One region of the Arthrobacter sp. Cza30 genome, then DNA from elsewhere that is predicted to be linked to it. Evidence: riboswitches for the same ligand, from Rfam matches in the RefSeq annotation. Region 1 holds a riboswitch; the other holds the start of a gene.
What was found. A riboswitch is a leader RNA that binds a small molecule or an ion and turns the genes downstream of it on or off. The one in region 1 is predicted to bind cyclic di-AMP.
Positions count from the first base shown of each region.

Region 2: another riboswitch for cyclic di-AMP. It lies ahead of AC5RVZ_RS29790 (C40 family peptidase); the one in region 1 lies ahead of AC5RVZ_RS30630 (M23 family metallopeptidase).

Region 1 is NZ_JBNHGA010000013.1:49,908-59,044, reverse strand. Features, by position in the region: cyclic di-AMP (ydaO/yuaA leader) riboswitch at 62-235, opposite strand; gene AC5RVZ_RS30630 (M23 family metallopeptidase) at 353-949, opposite strand; cyclic di-AMP (ydaO/yuaA leader) riboswitch at 1,127-1,340, opposite strand; gene AC5RVZ_RS30625 (iron-dependent transcriptional repressor DtxR) at 1,440-2,135, opposite strand; gene serC (phosphoserine transaminase) at 2,384-3,517, shown strand; gene AC5RVZ_RS30615 (HNH endonuclease signature motif containing protein) at 3,771-5,792, shown strand; gene AC5RVZ_RS30610 (MFS transporter) at 5,895-7,160, opposite strand; gene AC5RVZ_RS30605 (DUF3027 domain-containing protein) at 7,209-7,892, opposite strand; gene AC5RVZ_RS30600 (cold-shock protein) at 8,029-8,412, opposite strand; gene AC5RVZ_RS30595 (hypothetical protein) at 8,643-8,897, shown strand; gene AC5RVZ_RS30590 (helicase-associated domain-containing protein) at 9,041-9,137, shown strand, end outside.
Region 2 is NZ_JBNHGA010000012.1:24,986-34,122, reverse strand. Features, by position in the region: gene AC5RVZ_RS29805 (MBL fold metallo-hydrolase) at 1-1,055, shown strand, start outside; gene AC5RVZ_RS29800 (MFS transporter) at 1,052-2,413, shown strand; gene AC5RVZ_RS29795 (LysR substrate-binding domain-containing protein) at 2,563-3,495, opposite strand; cyclic di-AMP (ydaO/yuaA leader) riboswitch at 3,745-3,909, shown strand; gene AC5RVZ_RS29790 (C40 family peptidase) at 3,913-4,824, shown strand; gene AC5RVZ_RS29785 (MDR family MFS transporter) at 5,214-6,734, shown strand; gene AC5RVZ_RS29780 (HNH endonuclease signature motif containing protein) at 6,889-8,670, shown strand; gene AC5RVZ_RS29775 (hypothetical protein) at 8,765-9,121, opposite strand.

The sequences.
Region 1 (9,137 bases):
CGGGCTCGTGCGGACGGGGGTCGCACGATGGCGGCCCGCAGTAATGCTCTTGGACACGGTCTGTACCTCTCCCAAATGCCTGCGAAGTGAGCTGTCGGGTTCGGATGGGAGTTCATCCGGCCGGCGGGCTTGCGGGCTGGTGGCCCGGGCCTGCTCGGCTTTACCCCAAGGACACCGTGCGATGTCCGGGAAGTGGTTCCCCCGCCTCTGCCATGCGATTCGGTGCGAACGAACTTCGGGCGACGGCAGAGTTCGGCATTCCGCCCGAAGGTGCCAGCCTGTTGACGACTGGCACGGGTGAAACCTTATAACAGTTTGCGGGATGTGTCACGTTCCGGTTACGGCGTGTTCATCACAGCCAGCCGGTGGGGTCCACCAGCTTGTCGTTGACCATTACTTCGAAGTGGAGGTGGCAGCCGGTCGAGGCGCCGGTGGTGCCGCTTTGGCCCACCATCTCCCCGCGCTGCACTGTGGCACCGACCGAGGTGTCAATGGTGCTCAGGTGGTTGTAGGTGGTCTTCAGGCCGTTGCCGTGGTCCACCACAATCCGGTTGCCGCCGCCGCCGACCTGGAAGCCCGCCTCGACGACGGTTCCGCCGGCCGCTGCGTGGACCGGGGTGCCGCAGGCTGCTCCGTAGTCCTGGCCGGTGTGCAGTTCCCCGGCGTAGCCGGTGATGGGGCTGACGCGGTAGCCGAACGGCGACGTCATGGTCAGCTCGTCCATCGGCTGCGAGAGGGAGCCTTCGCTGCTGACGACCTTGGCATTGCTGCCCGAAGCGACCATGACCTGCTTCAGCTTCGTGTCCGGGTCGAATTTGCTGGTCAGGCCGGCCCGCTCGAACGTCAGCCGGGCTTCGGTGGCGGCGGAAATGCTGCTGGCGACCGGGGCGTCCTGCGGGGCGTCGGCAGTGGCGCCGGCCGTCGTCGGCAGCATCACTGTGAGTGCCATCCCGGAGGCGGCTGCAACGATCGCTGTCTTATGCCCGACGTCGCGCGCGGCTGCTGCTACCGGCGACGGTGCCGGCTGGGCACGGCGTCGGCCGGGTGTTGCGGCACGTGGGCGTGAGTGTTCGGCCGGGGCGGTTGAACGGCGCCGTCCCGAGGCTTTGTGTCCTGCCAAAATTCTGTTACCTCTCCCAAAGCGCCTGCGAAGTTAGCTGTCGGATTCGAGTCAAGAGAAAACTCGGCCACACCGCACAGAGCGCCGGTGGAACGATTCACCGAGGCTTTGCCCGCTGCGGCTTCACCCCAAGGCAGCGAACAAACTGCCGCTTGGTGGGTCCTCCGCCCCTGTCTCACGGATACACGCCTCCGCCGACAGGGTTCGGCTTGCGAAGGGTGTGGGAATCGATGTCTCGATGCCCGGGTCAACTATACGTAAAACTCCCCGAAAGTAATAAATCCGTTATCCGGGGTGCGTGTTTTCAAGGGTCAACGTTTCATCGCATTGATACAAAGATGTGCGCGGCAACTTCCGGAGGCAGTTCCAAGGCCCCTTCGATCCCCGGCACGCGCACGGAAATGTACTCGCCGGCGGTCTCCAGTTGAAGGCTTGCGCCGGGCTTCAGCCCGCCCTCTTCCAGCTGGAGCAACAGTTCCGGTTCCACTTGGATGGGCTCCGCCAGCCTGACGATGCTCACCTCTTTGTCGGACGTGTAGCTGCCCATGGCCTGCGCCAAGTTAAGCACGCCGGTAGCGAACTCTTCGGCCGGTTGGCCGCCGAGCGCTTCCAGGCCGGGGATGGGATTGCCGTACGGCGACACCGTCGGCCTGCCCAGCAGCTCGAAGAGCCGCTGCTCGACCCGCTCGCTCATCACGTGCTCCCAGCGGCAGGCCTCATCATGCACGTAGGCCCAGTCCAGCCCGATGACGTCGGAGAGCAACCGCTCGGCCAGCCGGTGCTTGCGCATCACTTCGGTCGCTTTTCGCCGGCCCAGCTCGGTCAGCTCCAGATGCCTGTCGCCGGTGACGACTACGAGTCCGTCCCGCTCCATCCGCCCGATCGTCTGCGACACGGTCGGGCCCGAGTGGCGCAGCCGCTCGGCGATCCGGGCGCGCAGCGCGACGATGTTCTCTTCTTCGAGCTCGAGGATAGTGCGCAGGTACATCTCGGTAGTGTCAATGAGATCAGTCAATGGCTTCTTGCTCCTCGGCGCGGTGAAAAGGCTGCTCCAGCAGCATGCATGAGGGTGTTTTCCCCTCCCCAGCCTAGCCTGTTTTCCTTATCGGACCGGCAGCTACGCCGCGAGCTGACGCGCCAAGGGGCCAACGCAACAATGCCCGCTTCAACTAACAGCGGCCCTCGGCGTTGAGGCAGAATGAAACGGGCGTTCAACGGCGAACCGCCATCGAGATCATTGCCACCACGCCAGGAAAGGTATTCATGAGCGATACCCAGTCCATCAGCATTCCCGCCGACCTGCTGCCGAAGGACGGGCGCTTTGGCGCCGGCCCGTCCAAGGTGCGCCCGGAACAGGTCGACGCCCTGGTCGCCGCAGGCAAGAACCTTTTGGGCACGTCGCACCGCCAGGCACCGGTGAAGAATCTTGTGGGCAGCGTCCGCGAAGGGCTCAAGGAGTTCTTCAAGGCGCCGGAGGGGTACGAGGTCATCCTCGGCGTTGGCGGCTCGACGGCGTTTTGGGACGTCGCAACCTTCGGACTGGTAGAGCAGAAGGCCCAGCACCTGTCCTTCGGGGAGTTCAGCTCCAAGTTCGCCGCGGCCACCAACAAGGCTCCGTTCCTGGCCGAGTCCAGCATCATCACCTCGGAACCCGGCTCCCGGCCGGAGCCGCGGGCGGAGGCCGGCGTGGATGTCTATGCGTGGGCGCAGAACGAAACCTCCACCGGCGTGGCGGCTCCGGTGCAGCGTGTGGATGGTGCCGACGACGGCGCCTTGGTCCTCATCGACGCCACCTCCGCCGCGGGCGGGCTCGACGTCGACATCACCCAGAGCGACGTCTACTACTTCGCCCCCCAGAAAAACTTCGCGTCCGACGGCGGCCTGTGGCTGGGCGTCTTCTCCCCCGCAGCGCTGGAACGGGCCGCCCGGATCGGTGCCACCGACCGCTGGATTCCGGACTTCCTCAATCTTGAAACGGCCATCGACAACTCGCTGAAGAACCAGACCTACAACACGCCCGCGCTGGCAACCTTGGTCACGCTCAACGCCCAGATCGAGTGGCTGAACGGCAACGGCGGCCTGGACTTCGCTTCCGGCCGCACCGCCGATTCGGCAGGGCGGGTGTACCAGTGGGCGGAGGCTTCCGCCGTGGCGACCCCGTATGTGGCGAACCCGGAGCACCGCTCCAACGTCATCGCGACGGTGGACTTCGACGAGTCGGTCGACGCCGCAGCGGTCGCCAAGGTGCTGCGCGCGAACGGAGTGGTGGACGTGGAGCCGTACCGCAAGCTCGGCCGCAACCAGCTGCGCATCGCCACCTTTGTCGCCGTAGAGCCGGAGGACGTCAGCGCCCTGCTGGCCTGCATCGACTACGTGGTGGACCGGCTCCAGGGCTGACTCCCCCGACATCGCGTCGTTTCGCAATAGGTCCGGCTACCGTTCGCGGCGGCCGGACCTTATGCGTTGGCAGCAGGTGCGTGGTGCGTTTCGTCAGCGGTGAGCGTCAGCGGCGTGCGTCAGCGGCGTGCGTCAGCAGCTCGCCTGTGCACGATGGCGCCGGCAGCGTTTCGTCCTACCAGCGTCGTCCCGCCGTCCAGCGAGCCTGAATGCTCGCCCCTAAACTGTCGGAGGCGGCCGGTAGCGTGTGGATATGGAGGGCGAGGGCGACGAGCTTCGGTTCCCGGTTCCGGGACAGGGACTGGTGATGGACCTTGGCGTGCCCTCGCGTCCGGACAGTTCCCTGCTGGAAGCGCTGCTGCAGCACGTGGTGGCAGAAGCACTGCTCCGGCGTTATGGCATCGGGCCTGATCGCGCCGGACTAATTTCGGCGGCCGCTGACCCTGGTGCGTCTGCCGCCGAGGCGGCCAACACTGCAGAGACTTCACCACCGGAAGCCACCGATGGCGGGCAGCCAGCCATGCCCGAGGACGCCGAAATATCGCAGGGATCTGACACCGGACTGCCACCGGCTGCTATCGCGGAGGACGGGGTAGGCCTGCCCGTGGTGCCGGAGGACACGGGCGGTGAGCCCGTGGTGCCCGTGGGCGGGGTGGGGGTGCCTGCCGTGCTGGCCGGTTTGTTGGCGGTGGTGGAGCCGGCGGAACTGGATGACGTGCAGACCATGGATTATCTTTTGGCTGCGGCGCGGGTGGAGGCGTGGGTGCAGTCGTGCCGGGTGAAGGCGTTGGACCGCTTCGCCCGGATGCGTCCCGGGATGGGCGGGGACCGCGACCCGGAAGGCTTTTCCCGCTTCGCGCACCAGGAGATCTCGGCGCATCTGTGCACCGGTGACGCCGCGGCGCGGGCCATGCTGGCCGACGCCCGGCAGATCTGCGCGCACCTGCCGGGCACTCTCGAGGCGATGGGCCGCGGCGACCTGGACATGCCGCGCGCGAAGGCGCTGGCCCGCGGCTGCGCGGACCTGCCGGCCGAATGCCTGCAGGATTTTGAGGCCGCGGTGCTGCCCGGCGCCGGGGACGTCACCCTGGATACGGTCCGGTCCCGGGCCCGGCGGATGCGCGACCGTCTCCACCCGGAATCCCTGGCCCAGCGGCACCGGCGGGCGAACGAGTCCCGCGACGTGCAGCTCACCGACCAGGACGACGGCATGGCCGAACTGTGGATCCGGACCAGCGCGGACAAAGCGCATCTGGTCTTCGACCGGATTCAGGCCACAGCCCGCTCTCTCCAGGGCCCGGGCGAGGCCAGGACCCTGCCCCAGCTCCGCGCCGACGTGTTCTGTGACCTCATGCTGACCGGCCGCACCTGCCCGGCCGGCGGGGCGGACACGACGACGGCGGAAGACATGGGACCGGCAGCCCCGGCCACGGCACAGCCCGCCGGCAGCGGCGCCTTCGTTGGATGCGAGGCAACCGCCGTCAGCGGCAGCGGTAACTGCGGCGGTGCGTTCGGGGCCGGGGCCGTCGCGGACCCACGGCCGACACCCGTAGGCACTGCGGCTACCCGGGCCGCACCCGGCGGCGGTAACTGCGGCGGTGGTGCGGGGCCGGGGATGCTGGTCACGGTGCCCCTGGCCACGCTGCTGGGACTGAGCGAGGAGCCCGGAGACCTGGCCGGGCACGGCCCGATCCCGGCAGACATGGGACGGGAACTGGCGCAGCTGGCCAGGTCCTGGTTGCCGGTACTCACCGACGACCACGGCCAGGCAATCGCAGCCGCACGGAAACTGCGGACTCCGCCCGACTGGCTCAAACGCCTGGTCCGGGTCCGGGACCGGCACTGCCGCTTCCCCGGCTGCCGCCGCGCCGCCAGATACTGCGAGATCGACCATGTCCAAGGGTGGGACGACGGCGGGCCGACTGTGCCGGAAAACCTGCAATGCCTGTGCAGCGCCCACCACGCGGCGAAAACCGCCGGGCACATCCAGGCCCAGGCCGGCCCACACGGTCAGATCACCTGGACCACGCGCACCGGCCACCGCAAGACCACCCACCCGGACGAGGGCTGGGACACCCTGCTGCCCCGTCCAACGGACACGGAAGCGGCAACCCCCGGCGATAACGAAGACAACACCGACGGCGCCGCAGATGTCGCCGGAGACACCGACGACCGCGACACCATCGACCGCGGCGACCAACCACCAAAACGTACGCTCGGCGGCATCGAACTGCCCGACGACAACACCGACCCCAATGCACGACCCCCATTCTGAGCTTCCCGCGGCACGAGCAGAAGATGTCGGGGCGCCTGCGGAGAATGCCGGAACGCCAGCAGAAAATGCCGGGTGCGTGGGGCGCCGCGGTCTCGGAATCTCTTAGCCGCGCCGGTCCGGCACGCCGTAGGTGATGGATAGTTTCCGGGCCGCAGAGCGGTCGAAGCGCAGGCGCATGTGGTGGGCACGCCAGGCCCATACGATCCCGATCGCGGCGGCGGCCACGCCGGACAGCGCGGCCACCCCCAGCCCCCAGCGCGGGCCAAAGCTGTTGGCCACCAAACCGACCAGAGGCGCACCGATCGGGGTCCCGCCCATCAGGATGGCCATGTACAAAGACATCACGCGCCCGCGCATCATGGGAGCAGTCGTGGTCTGCACATACGCATTGGCGCTGGTCATGATCGTGATGGCGGCAGCGCCGACCGGCACGAGCGCCAGCCCGAACAGCCAAACCGTGGGGGCCAACCCTGCCACCGTGCAGGCGATGCCGAAGGCCACCGATGCGCCGAAGATATAGCGCAGCCGGGGGCGGTCCCGCCGTGCGCTAAGCAGCGAACCGGTGACCGAACCCGCGGCCATGACCGAGGAGAGCAACCCGAAATCGCCGGCATGTCCGCCGAATTCGGTCCGCGCCATGGAGGCGACAAAGACGGAAAAGTTCAGGCCGAAGGTACCGATGATAAAGATGGCGGCGAGCACAACCACCAGGTCGGGCCGCTGCTTCACATACCGGAAGCCTTCGAGGATCTGCCCGCGTCCCTTAGCGGCCTTCTCCCGCAGGTGAAGCTCCTGCCGTCGGATGGCGAGCAGCGCCGCGATCATTGCCGCGAAGGTGGCGGTGTTGATCAGGAATACCGGTCCGGGACCGATGGCGACGGTGAGCACACCGGCAATGGCCGGCCCGACCATCCTGGCCAGGTTGAAGGACGTGCTGTTCAGCGCCACCGCGTTGGGCAGGTAATCGTCGCGCACCACGTCCGAGACGAACGTCTGCCGCGCCGGCGCATCCACCGCTGTCACCATGCCGAGTGCCAGGGCAAAGGCGTAGACGTGCCACAACTGGGCGACGTCGGCGATCACCATCAATCCCAACGCCAAGCCCAGCACGGCCATCGAAATCTGGGTGGCCATCAGCAGCTTTTGCCGGTCAAAGCGGTCGGCAACCAGCCCGGCCCAAGGAGCCAGAACCAGTTGTGGCCCCATCTGCAGAGCCATGACGATGCCCATGGCAGCGGCGTCCTGCTCGGTCAGGATGTCGTAGACCAGCCAGTCCTGCGCCGTGCGCTGCATCCACGTGCCGATATTGGAGACCAAGGCCCCAATGAACCAGATCCGGTAGTTGAACAACCTCAGTGAACGAAACACGCTTTACCGCCCTTTCCGGCTGCATACCTGCCTCGTCGATGGGTCGCGTCAGGACGTAGTTTCGGCGCCGTCCTCGGTCGCGGTGACGTCGGATGTCTCGGTCGCGGAGACGCCGGAGGCCTCGGCGCCGTAGCCGTCGGTTACGTCCTCCGTGACCGGGCGCAGGTCCTCGGCTGCGGGCACGCCGTCCGCGGCTACATTGGAATCGTCTGCCTCGGTCCGCTCCGTCGCTGCCACATCGTCGGCAGGAGCGGCCTCGGTGCCGTCCGCCGCCTCCACATCATCGCCAGCAGCTGCCTCGGCGCCGTCCGCGGCTTCCTCGGTGCGATCCGTCGCCGTCACATCGTCGGCGGAAGCAGGCTCGGAGCGTTCCGCCGCCTCTGCTACTTCGTTCGCAGCAGCAGCCTCGGAGCGTTCCGCAGCTTCTGCTTCCGCCGCAGCCGCGGCTTCTTCGGGCCGAACCCGATCGGCCCACGGCACCCACTCGGGTGCCAGCAGCGACTTCTCGGAAGGAAGCAGGCCCACTTCGCAAACAGTTGCTTCCTTGCCCCGCGGCACCCGGGCCAGCGTGGCGAACCACTGCCAGCCCGCGTAGCCCGCCAGTTGGGCCTCGAACCGGTGGGTGACCAGACGGTCGCCGTCGGCAAAGGTGCCGACGTGTGCGCCGATCTGCTCGGACGGCGCGATCTCCAGCACTCCGTCACGCGCACGGTCAACCGCGGCAGCCAACACAGGGTCTAGTTTGGGAGCGCGTCTGGCGGGACGACGTCGGGGCGCCGCCTCGGCCTGCGGCTCATCGGCGACGGACTGCCCCGCGTCAACCGTTTCAGCGCCAGCGTCGGTCATGTTTCCAGTCATCGAGGCCGCTCTACGCGTCCAGGTCGTCGGCTACGCGGCGGAGCACCGCTGCAACCTTCGACGCGTGGGAGCGCTCCGGGTAGCGGCCCCTGCGCAGGCCGTTGGAGATCTCGTCCAGCAGCTTGATCAGGTCTTCGGTGATCACGGCCATGTCCTCGGCCGGCTTCCGCGTCGCCCGGACCACCGAGGGAGCGGCGTCGAGGATGCGCGCCGAGAGCGCGGAGGGGCCACGCCGGCCATCGGCTATGCCGAATTCCATCCGGGTGCCTGGCTTGACGTCTTTGACGCCGGCCGGCAGCGCCGAGGCGTGCAGGAACACTTCCTGTCCGTCCTCGCTGGCCAGGAATCCAAACCCTTTATCCGTGTCAAACCACTTGACTTTGCCGATGGGCACTTTGCTTACCTCGTTCTGCTTCATGATGCAGCGGTACCGCACGCTGCTGCGTTCTTACCATGGGCCCCGCCGGTAGCACAGCGGTCGCACACGCGACCGCGCCGAATCGGGGAAAGTCTGTCTCTAGGTTATCGCGTTCCGCTGACCGCCGAGCCCGTTGCCCACTGCTTTCCGCTCGTGGCGTGAGCGCCGGGAATGAGGCTCCGGAATGGCGGCTGTAATCTGGTGTCATGCCCGCAACCGTCCCCGCCCACAATGCGTCCCGCCCCGCCGAGTCCGGTGCTTTGCACCGAGTGCTGGTCATTGCCGCCGTCGTCGCGCTCTTGGCCGGTTTGGGCAGCCTGGGCGTGATTTTGGCCGGCGCCATGGCCGGAACCGAGGTGTGGGCCGGCTTTCTGGGACTGACCTGGTTCTGCTTTCCCATCGCCTTCGTGCTGATGGTGCTGCTGGTAGCCGGCAGCGTACGCCGCCGCCGACGCAGCTAGAGGCAGCAGCCACCCCCGCCCCACGACGGGCTGGTTCCCGCCGCTCCCGGCCGCCAAGACCGTCGCGGCCGTGCACCGTTGGCCGCAAGACCACCCCGTCCCTGCACCGCTGGGCCGCAGCGGCGCGGGGTAACGTTAATCCGGTGTCCTCCATCCGCGCCCTGGCCGGCCAGTTGGCCGCCCGCAGCGACACCGAGCTGCGGCAGCTGTTCGGCGCCCGTCCGGATCTCTGCCTGCCGG
Region 2 (9,137 bases), on a different contig from region 1:
CGCCGCACGTCGTCACGCTGGGCACGGCGGGCGGTCCCCGCTGGTGGACCGGCGAGAACGCAGGCCGCCGCACCGGCATCGCCACCGCCGTCGTCGTCGGCGATGCCGTCTATCTGGTGGATGCCGGCAACGGCGTCGGACGCCAGCTGATGAAGGCAGGCCTGCAGGTCTCGTCCTTGCGCGGGATTTTCCTGACCCACCTGCATTCCGACCACACGATCGATCTGGCCGGGCTGGCCATCTTCGGACTGTTCACCCTCACGCCGGGCCAGCGGAGCATCCGCATCCTGGGACCGGGCGACCGGGGAGAATTGCCGCCGGCCTCACCCCGCGCCACGGTTCCGCCGTCGCCCGTTTTTCCGCAGTTGCCGACGCCGGGCACCCGGGACATGTTCCACCACCTGATGCAGGCGTACGCCACCGACCTCAACGACCGGGTCATCGACGCACTGCGCCCCTCGCCGCTGGACTATTTCGTGGCCGAAGACATCGTCGTCCCGGACGCCATCGGCTACCACCCGAACCAGAACCCGACGCCGGCCGGCATGGAGCCGTTCGAAATCTACCGCGATGAACTGGTCACCGTGACGGCCACCCTGGTGGAGCATCCGCCCGTGGCCCCCGCCTTCGCCTTCCGGTTCGACACGGCCGAAGGGTCTGTCACGATCTCCGGCGACACCGCCCCCTGCCAGAACCTGGTGCGGCTGGCCCGCGGCACGGACCTGCTCCTGCACGAGGCCATCGACTTCGACTGGGTGCAGCGGGCGTACGGCAGCATCGATTCCGACGAAGCCCGGGCCTCCATCGACCATCACCGCAGGTCCCACACCTCGCCGCAGGACGCCATCGCGATTGCGCGGCAGGCCGGCGCCCGCACCTTGGCGCTGCACCACCTGGTGCCGGGAACCACGCCGGACGCCGTCTGGCAGGCACACGGCAGGGACTTCAACGGCACGTTCCTGGTCCCCGACGATCTGGACGTTATCTCCTTCTCTTCCAGCGACCCGGAATCCACCGGAGTCGCCGATCATGACGAAATGGCGGTTGCACCATGAGCAATGACACGACGACGGCGTCGGCCCCTGCCGCGAACGGCAGGCAGCCCGGGGACCTGAAGGTTCCCAGCCTCAACACCCCGGAAATGCGGCGCATCCTGGCGTCCAGCTTCCTGGGCAGCGCCATCGAATTCTACGATTTCATCCTCTACGCCACCGCGGCGGCGCTGGTTTTCAACACGGTGTTCTTCGTGAACCTGGACCCCGCGGTGGGGATCTTCGCCTCGTTCGCCACACTGGCGGTCGGTTACATCGCCCGGCCGCTCGGCGGGATCATCTTCGGCCACTTCGGTGACCGGCTGGGGCGCAAGGGGGTGCTGATCACCTCCATGGTGCTCATGGGCGTGGCCACCACCCTGATCGGCCTGCTGCCGACCACGGCGCAGATAGGGATGGCGGCTCCGCTGGCGCTGATCGTGCTGCGCATCGTCCAGGGCTTGGCCGTCGGGGGCGAGTGGGGCGGTGCCATGCTGATGGGCCTGGAGCACGCTCCGAAGGAACGCCGCGGGTTCGCGGCCAGTTTCGCCAACATGGGAGGTCCCGCCGGTGCGGTGTTGGCCACCCTGGCGGTTTCGGCCGTGTCCGTGCTGCCGGACGAGCAGTTCCTGACCTGGGGCTGGCGGCTGCCGTTCCTGATCAGCATCGTCCTGGTGGGCATCGGCCTGATCGTCCGCCTCAAGGTCGCCGAGTCCCCGCTGTTCCTGGCACTGGAGGACAAGGCCGAGGAGAAGAAGATCCCGATTCTCGAGGTGCTGACGAAGTACCCGAAGAACGTGATCATGGGCACGCTGGTGGGGATGAGCTCCTACACCGTCCAGGGCCTGATGACCGTCTGGGCCATCTCCTATGTGGTGGACGAGGTCGGCCTGGACCGGACGAGCGTCCTGAACGTCAAAGCGTTGGGCGCGGCGCTGACCGTCGTCGCCATCTGGTTTGCGGCCCGGCACAGCGACAAGCTCGGCCGCCGGCCCGTGATGCTGATCGGCATCGCCGCCGGCGCGGTACTGGCCTTCCCCATCATGTGGATGCTGGAGCTGGGGACGCTGTGGCTGTTCGCGATCGGGCTGTTCCTGGCCAACGGCGTCATCCAGGGCACGATCTTCGGCCCGTTCGGGGCGTTTACCGCAGAGCTGTTCCCGACCCGGATGCGCTACACCGGCGCCTCGCTGGTCTACCAGCTCTCCTCGACGCTGGGCGCAGGTTTCACCCCCATGATCGCCAGCGGCCTGGTGCTGGCGGCCGGCGGCGAGCTGTGGCTGGTGGCGACGGTCTGCGCCGGCGCATTCGTTCTCGCTGGGCTGTGCATCCTGGCGATCAAGGAAGGAAAGGACCAGGACCTTACCGCGGAGAACATGTAGTTCCTCCAGCCATGCGTTAACCGCGACGGCGGCCGTTGTCCGGGGCAGCGGCCGCCGTCGCGGCCCGCCCGTCTGGCCGCGCTGACGGAGCGGGGTCACGCCGTCGTGTGCCCGCCCGGCGCCTTGCTCGCCGAACTGACGGGACGGGATCACGCCGTCGTAGGCTCATCCCATCCGCTCGCCGCCGCGCCGCCGACCTCGGCGCAAAAGTCCAGGAATGTCCGCAGCCTGAGGCTGGGCCGGGTGACGCTGGCGTAGGCCACGCAGACGTCGCTGTGCCCGACCGGTCCGTCGATTTCCACCGTGGCCAGGGGAAGCCCGTCGTAGCTGTAGTTGCCCGGCGGCCGCTGCACCAGCACGGTGTAGCCGAGGCCGCGCGCCACCATGCCCCGCACCGCCTCAAAACTCGACGAACGCCAGGCGATCTTCGGATCCAGCCCGGACAGCCGCAGATTGACCAGCTGGTTGTCGCGCACGGTGGGGATGTCCAGCGAGACGAAGTCCTCTTCGGCCAGCTCGGCAAGCCGGACGCTTTTGCGGGAAGCCAGCGGGTGGTCCGCAGCCAGCAGGACGTAGGGCCGGCCTTCCTTGACGGTGCGGGCCTGCACGCCGGGCAACAGGTGCCGCGTGTGAGTCAGCACCGCATCCAGATAGCCCTCCTGCATCCGGTGCTGCAGCTCGGCGGCCTCGCCTTCCTCCATGGTCACGGTGAGGCGCGGATGCGGCTTGATGAACCGTTCGCTGATCACCGGAACCCAGAAGGCGGACAAGGTGCTGTAACAGCCGATGGCCAGCGGGCCGACCAATCCCTGCTGGCGCTCGATGATGCTGTTCTGCACGTCGTCGGCGTGCCGGACCAGGCTCCTGACGTCGCGCAGGAACTGCTGCCCGACGCCGGTCAGGGCGATTCCGCGGGACCGGTGCCGGACCATCAGCTGCGCGCCGACGATCCGCTCCAGCTCTGTCAGCGCTTGGGACATGGCCGCCTGTGAGATGTGGCTGGCGGCCGCGGCGGCCGAGATTGAGCCATGATCGGCCACTGCCACAAAGTACTGCAGCTGTTTAAGCGTGAAGTCCACCACTCTGCCAGCGTACAAGTTGGCCCGCACCGGAGGCGTAACCAGCCGATTGTTGCGCCCGATGTACCGTGACGGACGCTGTGCAACGGCCGCTGGGGGTCGCTCGCTCCTAACGGGAAGATGGCTTTCAGGTTATGCACAGGTAAATTTCAGGGCTTGGACAGTTACCGAACCGTTATGTAGTGTTTTCATCACGTCGGCGATCATGCGCCGATGTCCTCGGAGGGTATTGCCTAGCTCTGCCAGCCTTTCCGAGTTCGTTCGCTAGACATCTGGCAGAGGCGGGGGACCCACATTCCGGGCCCCTCTTGGGGCTCTTGGGGTTAAGTCGTACGGAGTGCATACCGCACTGCCGCACGGCCGGGTGACTCCCACCCGAACCCGACAGCTTACCTCGCAGGCATTGGGAGAGGTATCTTCTTGCTGCTCAAACACAATCGCGCACGCCACCGTGCCACCCCGGTCCGCAACGCCACCGTGGCCGGTCTGTCCCAGGCTGTCTCGTCCCGCGCCGGAACCGTCGGCCGCGGCGCCGCCGTCGTCACCGCCGCCGGTGGCCTGATGCTGGGTGCCGGCCTGCCGGCCAATGCCGCCGCCGATGTCACGGTCCCGACCTACGGCGCTGCCAACGCGACGGACACCGTTGCCGCTCCGGCCAACGCCGGCTTCGAGGTGGAGCGCGCTTCCGTTACCAGCTCGGCTGCCGGTGCTGCTGCCGGTGCCACCACGCACACCGTGGTCGCGGGTGACACCGTGGGCACGATTGCCGCCCAGTACGGCAAAAATGTGCAGGACGTGCTGGCCATCAACGGCCTGGGCGCGTACTCCATCATTTACCCGGGCGACCAGATCGCGCTGACCGGCTCCGCACAGGGCACCCAGTCCGGCGGCGGACAGGCAGCGCAGGGTGGCGGCGGAGCCGCGACGACCCTGGCTGCGTCGACCGACGCCGCGACTGTCTCGCTGGCCAGCGCCGACATCAAGCCCGCCTCAACCGGCGGCAACCAGAGCATCGTGGACATCGCCATGTCGGCACAGGGAACGCCCTACGTCTGGGGCGGCACCTCCACGGCCGGCTGGGACTGCTCCGGCTTCACCCAGTGGGTCTACGCACAGGCTGGTGTCGACCTGCCCCGCCTCAGCCAGCACCAGGGCGGCGCCCTGACCCCGACCAGCAACCCGCAGCCGGGCGACCTGGTGGTGCAGAACGGCGGCGGCCACGTGGGCATCTACCTGGGCGGCGGCAAAATGATCAGCGCCCTGAACCCGAGCCAGGGCACCTTGGTGCACGACGTGAACGCCATGCCCGTTACCGGTTACTACACGATGTAACCACCCCTAAGACTCCTGGACCGGCTATTCCCCCAACGGCCGGTCCAGGATCACAGGGAAGCCTCGTCGGCCTTGCGCCGGCGGGGCTTCTCCTCTTTTAACGCGTGCGGGACTCTCCCTCCACTTCTACTATGCGACGGGAGTGGTCTTCTTGACGGGGACCGGTGCGGGACATTTGGGCGCACCCCTCCCCCCCCTCCCCCGCAGGTGGCGGTTCCCGCCCGGCGGCGAGCACCGGCGTCGTTGTTTATTCGAGGTTGACGGCTGGGAATAGGAGTCAGCGGGGGCAGGTTAAGCTACTACTCCGCCTGCGCCCGGCGTTCTTAGGCTGTTTCCGGCCGCCCGCAACAGCACGATTTCCACTCGAGGATCTTCCCGTGAATAAAGATATGTCGACGAACAGAGCCTCGGCACGGCCCGGACCCGCCAAGGGCAGCGGGCTGACCGCTGATGAGTCGCGCCGGAACCGCCGCGTGATTGGCATCCTGTTGGTCTCTGCGTTCGTGGTGATCCTGAACGAGACCATCATGTCCGTGGCGCTGACCGAGCTAATGGTCGACCTGGACATCAGCGCCCGCGCGGCGCAGTGGCTGACCACGGCGTTCATGCTGACGATGGCGGTGGTCATCCCGGTGACCGGGTTCCTCCTGCAGCGTTTCACCACGCGCCAGGTTTTCACCGCCTCGATGGCGCTGTTCTCCGCGGGAACGCTGCTGGCCGCGCTGGCTCCGGGGTTCGAGGTGCTGCTGGTGGCCCGCGTGGTTCAGGCGTCGGGCACCGCAATCATGATGCCGCTGCTGATGACCACGCTGATGAACCTGGTGCCGGCCGAGGACCGCGGCAAGACGATGGGCAACGTCTCGATTGTCATATCGGTGGCGCCTGCCATCGGCCCGACCATCTCCGGCATCATCCTCAACACCTTGTCCTGGCGCTGGATGTTCTGGCTGGTGCTGCCGATCGCGCTGGCCATGCTGGTGGTCGGCAACCGGCGGATCCAGAACGTGACCGAGCCCCGGCCGGTGCCGCTGGACCTGCCGTCCGTGGCGCTCTCCGCCATCGGCTTCGGCGGACTGATCTACGGCCTCAGCCAGGTCGGCGCCGGGCACGGAACAACGACGGCGGGGCCGGGCACGGGTGCCGCCATGTGGGTTGCGTTTGGGGCCGGCGGCGTGGGGCTGCTGGCATTCCTGCTGCGCCAGGTTCGGCTGCAGCGCTCGGACAGGGCGTTGCTGGACCTGCGGACGTTCCGCTCCGGCAACTTTTCCGTGTCCGTCGGGCTGATGGCTGTCAGCATGGCCGCACTGTTCGGCACCATCATTCTGCTCCCTATATATATGCAGCAGGTCCTGGGGCTCGAGCCGCTGCAGGTCGGGCTGATGCTGCTGCCGGGCGGGCTGTTGATGGGCCTGCTGGCCCCGGCCGTTGGCCGGCTCTATGACAAGTTCGGCCCGAGGGTGCTGCTGGTGCCGGGGACGACGGTGGTCAGCGCCGTGCTCTGGTTCTTCTCCACGGTCAGCGAGAACACCGCCCCGCTGACGCTGCTGGCGGCGCACATCGTGCTCAGCGTGGGCCTGGCGCTGCTGTTCACGCCGCTGTTCTCCGCTGGTCTCGGCTCGGTGCGGCGGCAGCTGTACTCGCATGGAAGCGCCGTCATCGGCACGGTGCAGCAAGTGGCCGGCGCGGCGGGCACCGCCATGTTCGTCACCGTCATGTCCATGCAGGCGGCCGCTCTTTCCGCCGGAGGTGCGGCAACGACGACGGCGGTGGCAGGCGGTGTGCGGATGGCATTCCTGACCGGCGCCCTCATCTCCATCGTGGCGGTGGCGGCCGCGTTCTTCATCCGGAAACCGGTGGAGGAGCCCGCCGACGAGCCGGCTTCGGTGGAGGGCGCGCCGGTCGCCCGCTGACGACGGGGTTGGGGCGGGATTTGAACGCTTGACTTTCGACGCCCGTGCTTGAGCACCCTTCCACTTCTTCTCCACAGCCAGCCCGTGCGCTTGCTCATCCACATACCGACCCTTGGTTCTCCTACCCTGTTCGAGGGCTTCATAGGCTGTATTTATGGCGATTGAGGTGCTGGATGAGGCTCCGGGAGCAGGGCAGGATGATTCCGTCCTGCTGGCCCGGATCCGCGCCGAGGTCAGCGAACTGAATCATCGCCTCCGGAGCGACGGGCTGACACGCAGTACCAAGTCGGTGGCACAGACGGCGGCACAGGTTGAAGAGCTGGCCAACATTGTTGGTCAAACCCAGCTGATTCTGGCGGGCATCATCAAAGCGCAAAACATCGCCGCCGTTGGAGAAACGGACAAGCCGCATGACCCCGAGGAACCGAAAAATCCTATGCGCGGCGCCTACAAAACGAACGAAGACTATCTGCGGGCGAAGCTGGGCATCCCCCGGCAGGAGGCTGCGCGACGCTTCCAGCTCGCCGAAGCCACCGAAGTCCGCCCGACGCCGCCGGGTAAGCCTGCCGTGCCGCCCAGGCTGCCGGTGCTCGCCCGTGCAATGGACGATGGAATGGTCTCCGGTCAGGCCGCAACTCTGATCCGGAGGGCCGTCGACGGGCTGCGTCGCACCGTCGGCCCAGAGCAGCTCCGCAAGATGGAAGAGGCACTGGTTCAGCATGCCTCGGATTACGACACCGACTCACTAAGGCTGCTGATCCGGCATTGGGAAGGCGGCCTCAACCCAACCGGCGCCGACCTCGGGCCAGCCGAGCTCAAAGCACGCCAGGGCCTGTTCTATCGCGGGCGGCGCAATGGCCTGCACTGCTACGAAATCAACGCCACCGACGAGCAGAACGAGGTTCTTGCAACCGTCTACAACACCGCCACCAACCCTCGCTTGAGGGAAGGAACGGCCACGGCCGGGGCAGTAGGATTTGACGCGGTTGACGCACCAAACATGGCCTCCCGGCTGAACGGCGCTTCCGAGAACGACGACGAGACAGGCGCGGACGCTCAGGACGCCGGAGCGGACGCTTTAGTTGATGCGACGGTAGAGCACGGGCGTACCCGCCAGCAGAAGCAGCTCGACGGACTCATTGGTGCCTGCAAAATCGCTCTCACCACTGATCTTGTGCCAGCCGCTGGCGGACGCCGCCCGCAACTGCTGGTCACCATCGACTACAAGGACTTGGCCTCCGAGGTCGGACGTCCGGGAACCAGCATCTTCTCCGGACCGCTGACCGCCAAGACAATCCGGCGGATCGCTTGCGATGCCGACATCATCCCGGTGATCCTCTCCGGTACGGGTGCGATTCTGGATGTTGGTCAGTCCCAACGGTTGTTTCCGAAATACCTGCGCCTGGCAATCATTGCCAGGGACGGAGGTTGCGCCTTCCCCGGCTGTACTGCGCCCGCTCCCTGGACCGAAGTGCATCACATCCAGTGGTTTGAAAAGGGTGGTCCGACCTCTGTCGATAATGGCGTCTTGGTCTGCGGGCACCACCACCACTTGCTGCATCAGGGCGATTGGCGGGTCGAAGTGAGGCAGGGCGTGGTCTGGTTCTTACCGCCGCTCAGCGTCGACCCGGCTCAAAAGCCGCTCCGCAATCACGTGTGGTTGAAAGACGCGCGGCTGCCCGAGCGCCTGCCGGAGCCGGCCGCCATGGGCTCAGGGCCCGGTCGGCCCGGCGGCCCTTCACCGGGTGGAGGCCCATCAGACTCTGGCGCGGCGGTCCGCAGGATGCCGGTGCGCCACTCCAATACGTCGCAGGTCCCGATGCAGTCGGAACTCGATATCGGGGTGGAGAGTGCCGCGGGAGGCACCGCGCCGCCCGGCAAAAGTTCCAGTCCGTTTGACGGTTGGCCGACCCAGCCTGAAACGCCACCGTTCTGACAGCCGCGTTGCCGCCGGACCCAGCTCCCCCGGTGACCCAAAAGCTCTCCCATTCCGCGAAAGAGCGGTTGGGAGTGGTCAGTTGGTTGCCTAACTACCCAGCACCGTTGTTGTCGCAGGCTTGCTGCATGGAGGCCAGGGCGTCGGCCGGAATCTGGTCGCCGGACTCGGCGATCTGCGACATCGGCCCGGTGATCTCGGCGGGAACGCCGGCTGCGTCGGCGGCAGAAACCAGACCCCCGAGCATCTCCTTTTCCTTTGGACCGATGCTGCCGTCCTGAATCGGGGCACACACCTGCTTGACTGCTTCCCCGACCGCTGCGTTGGCCAAGTTGGACGCGGCCTGACTCACGGCCTCGGAAGCGGAATTAGCGGCCTGGTCGACGGCGTCGGAGGCGGCCTGCTCGACCTGCGCACAGCCGGTGGCAAGCAGAGCGACGAGCGGCAGCATGAGCAAGGCGGAGTAT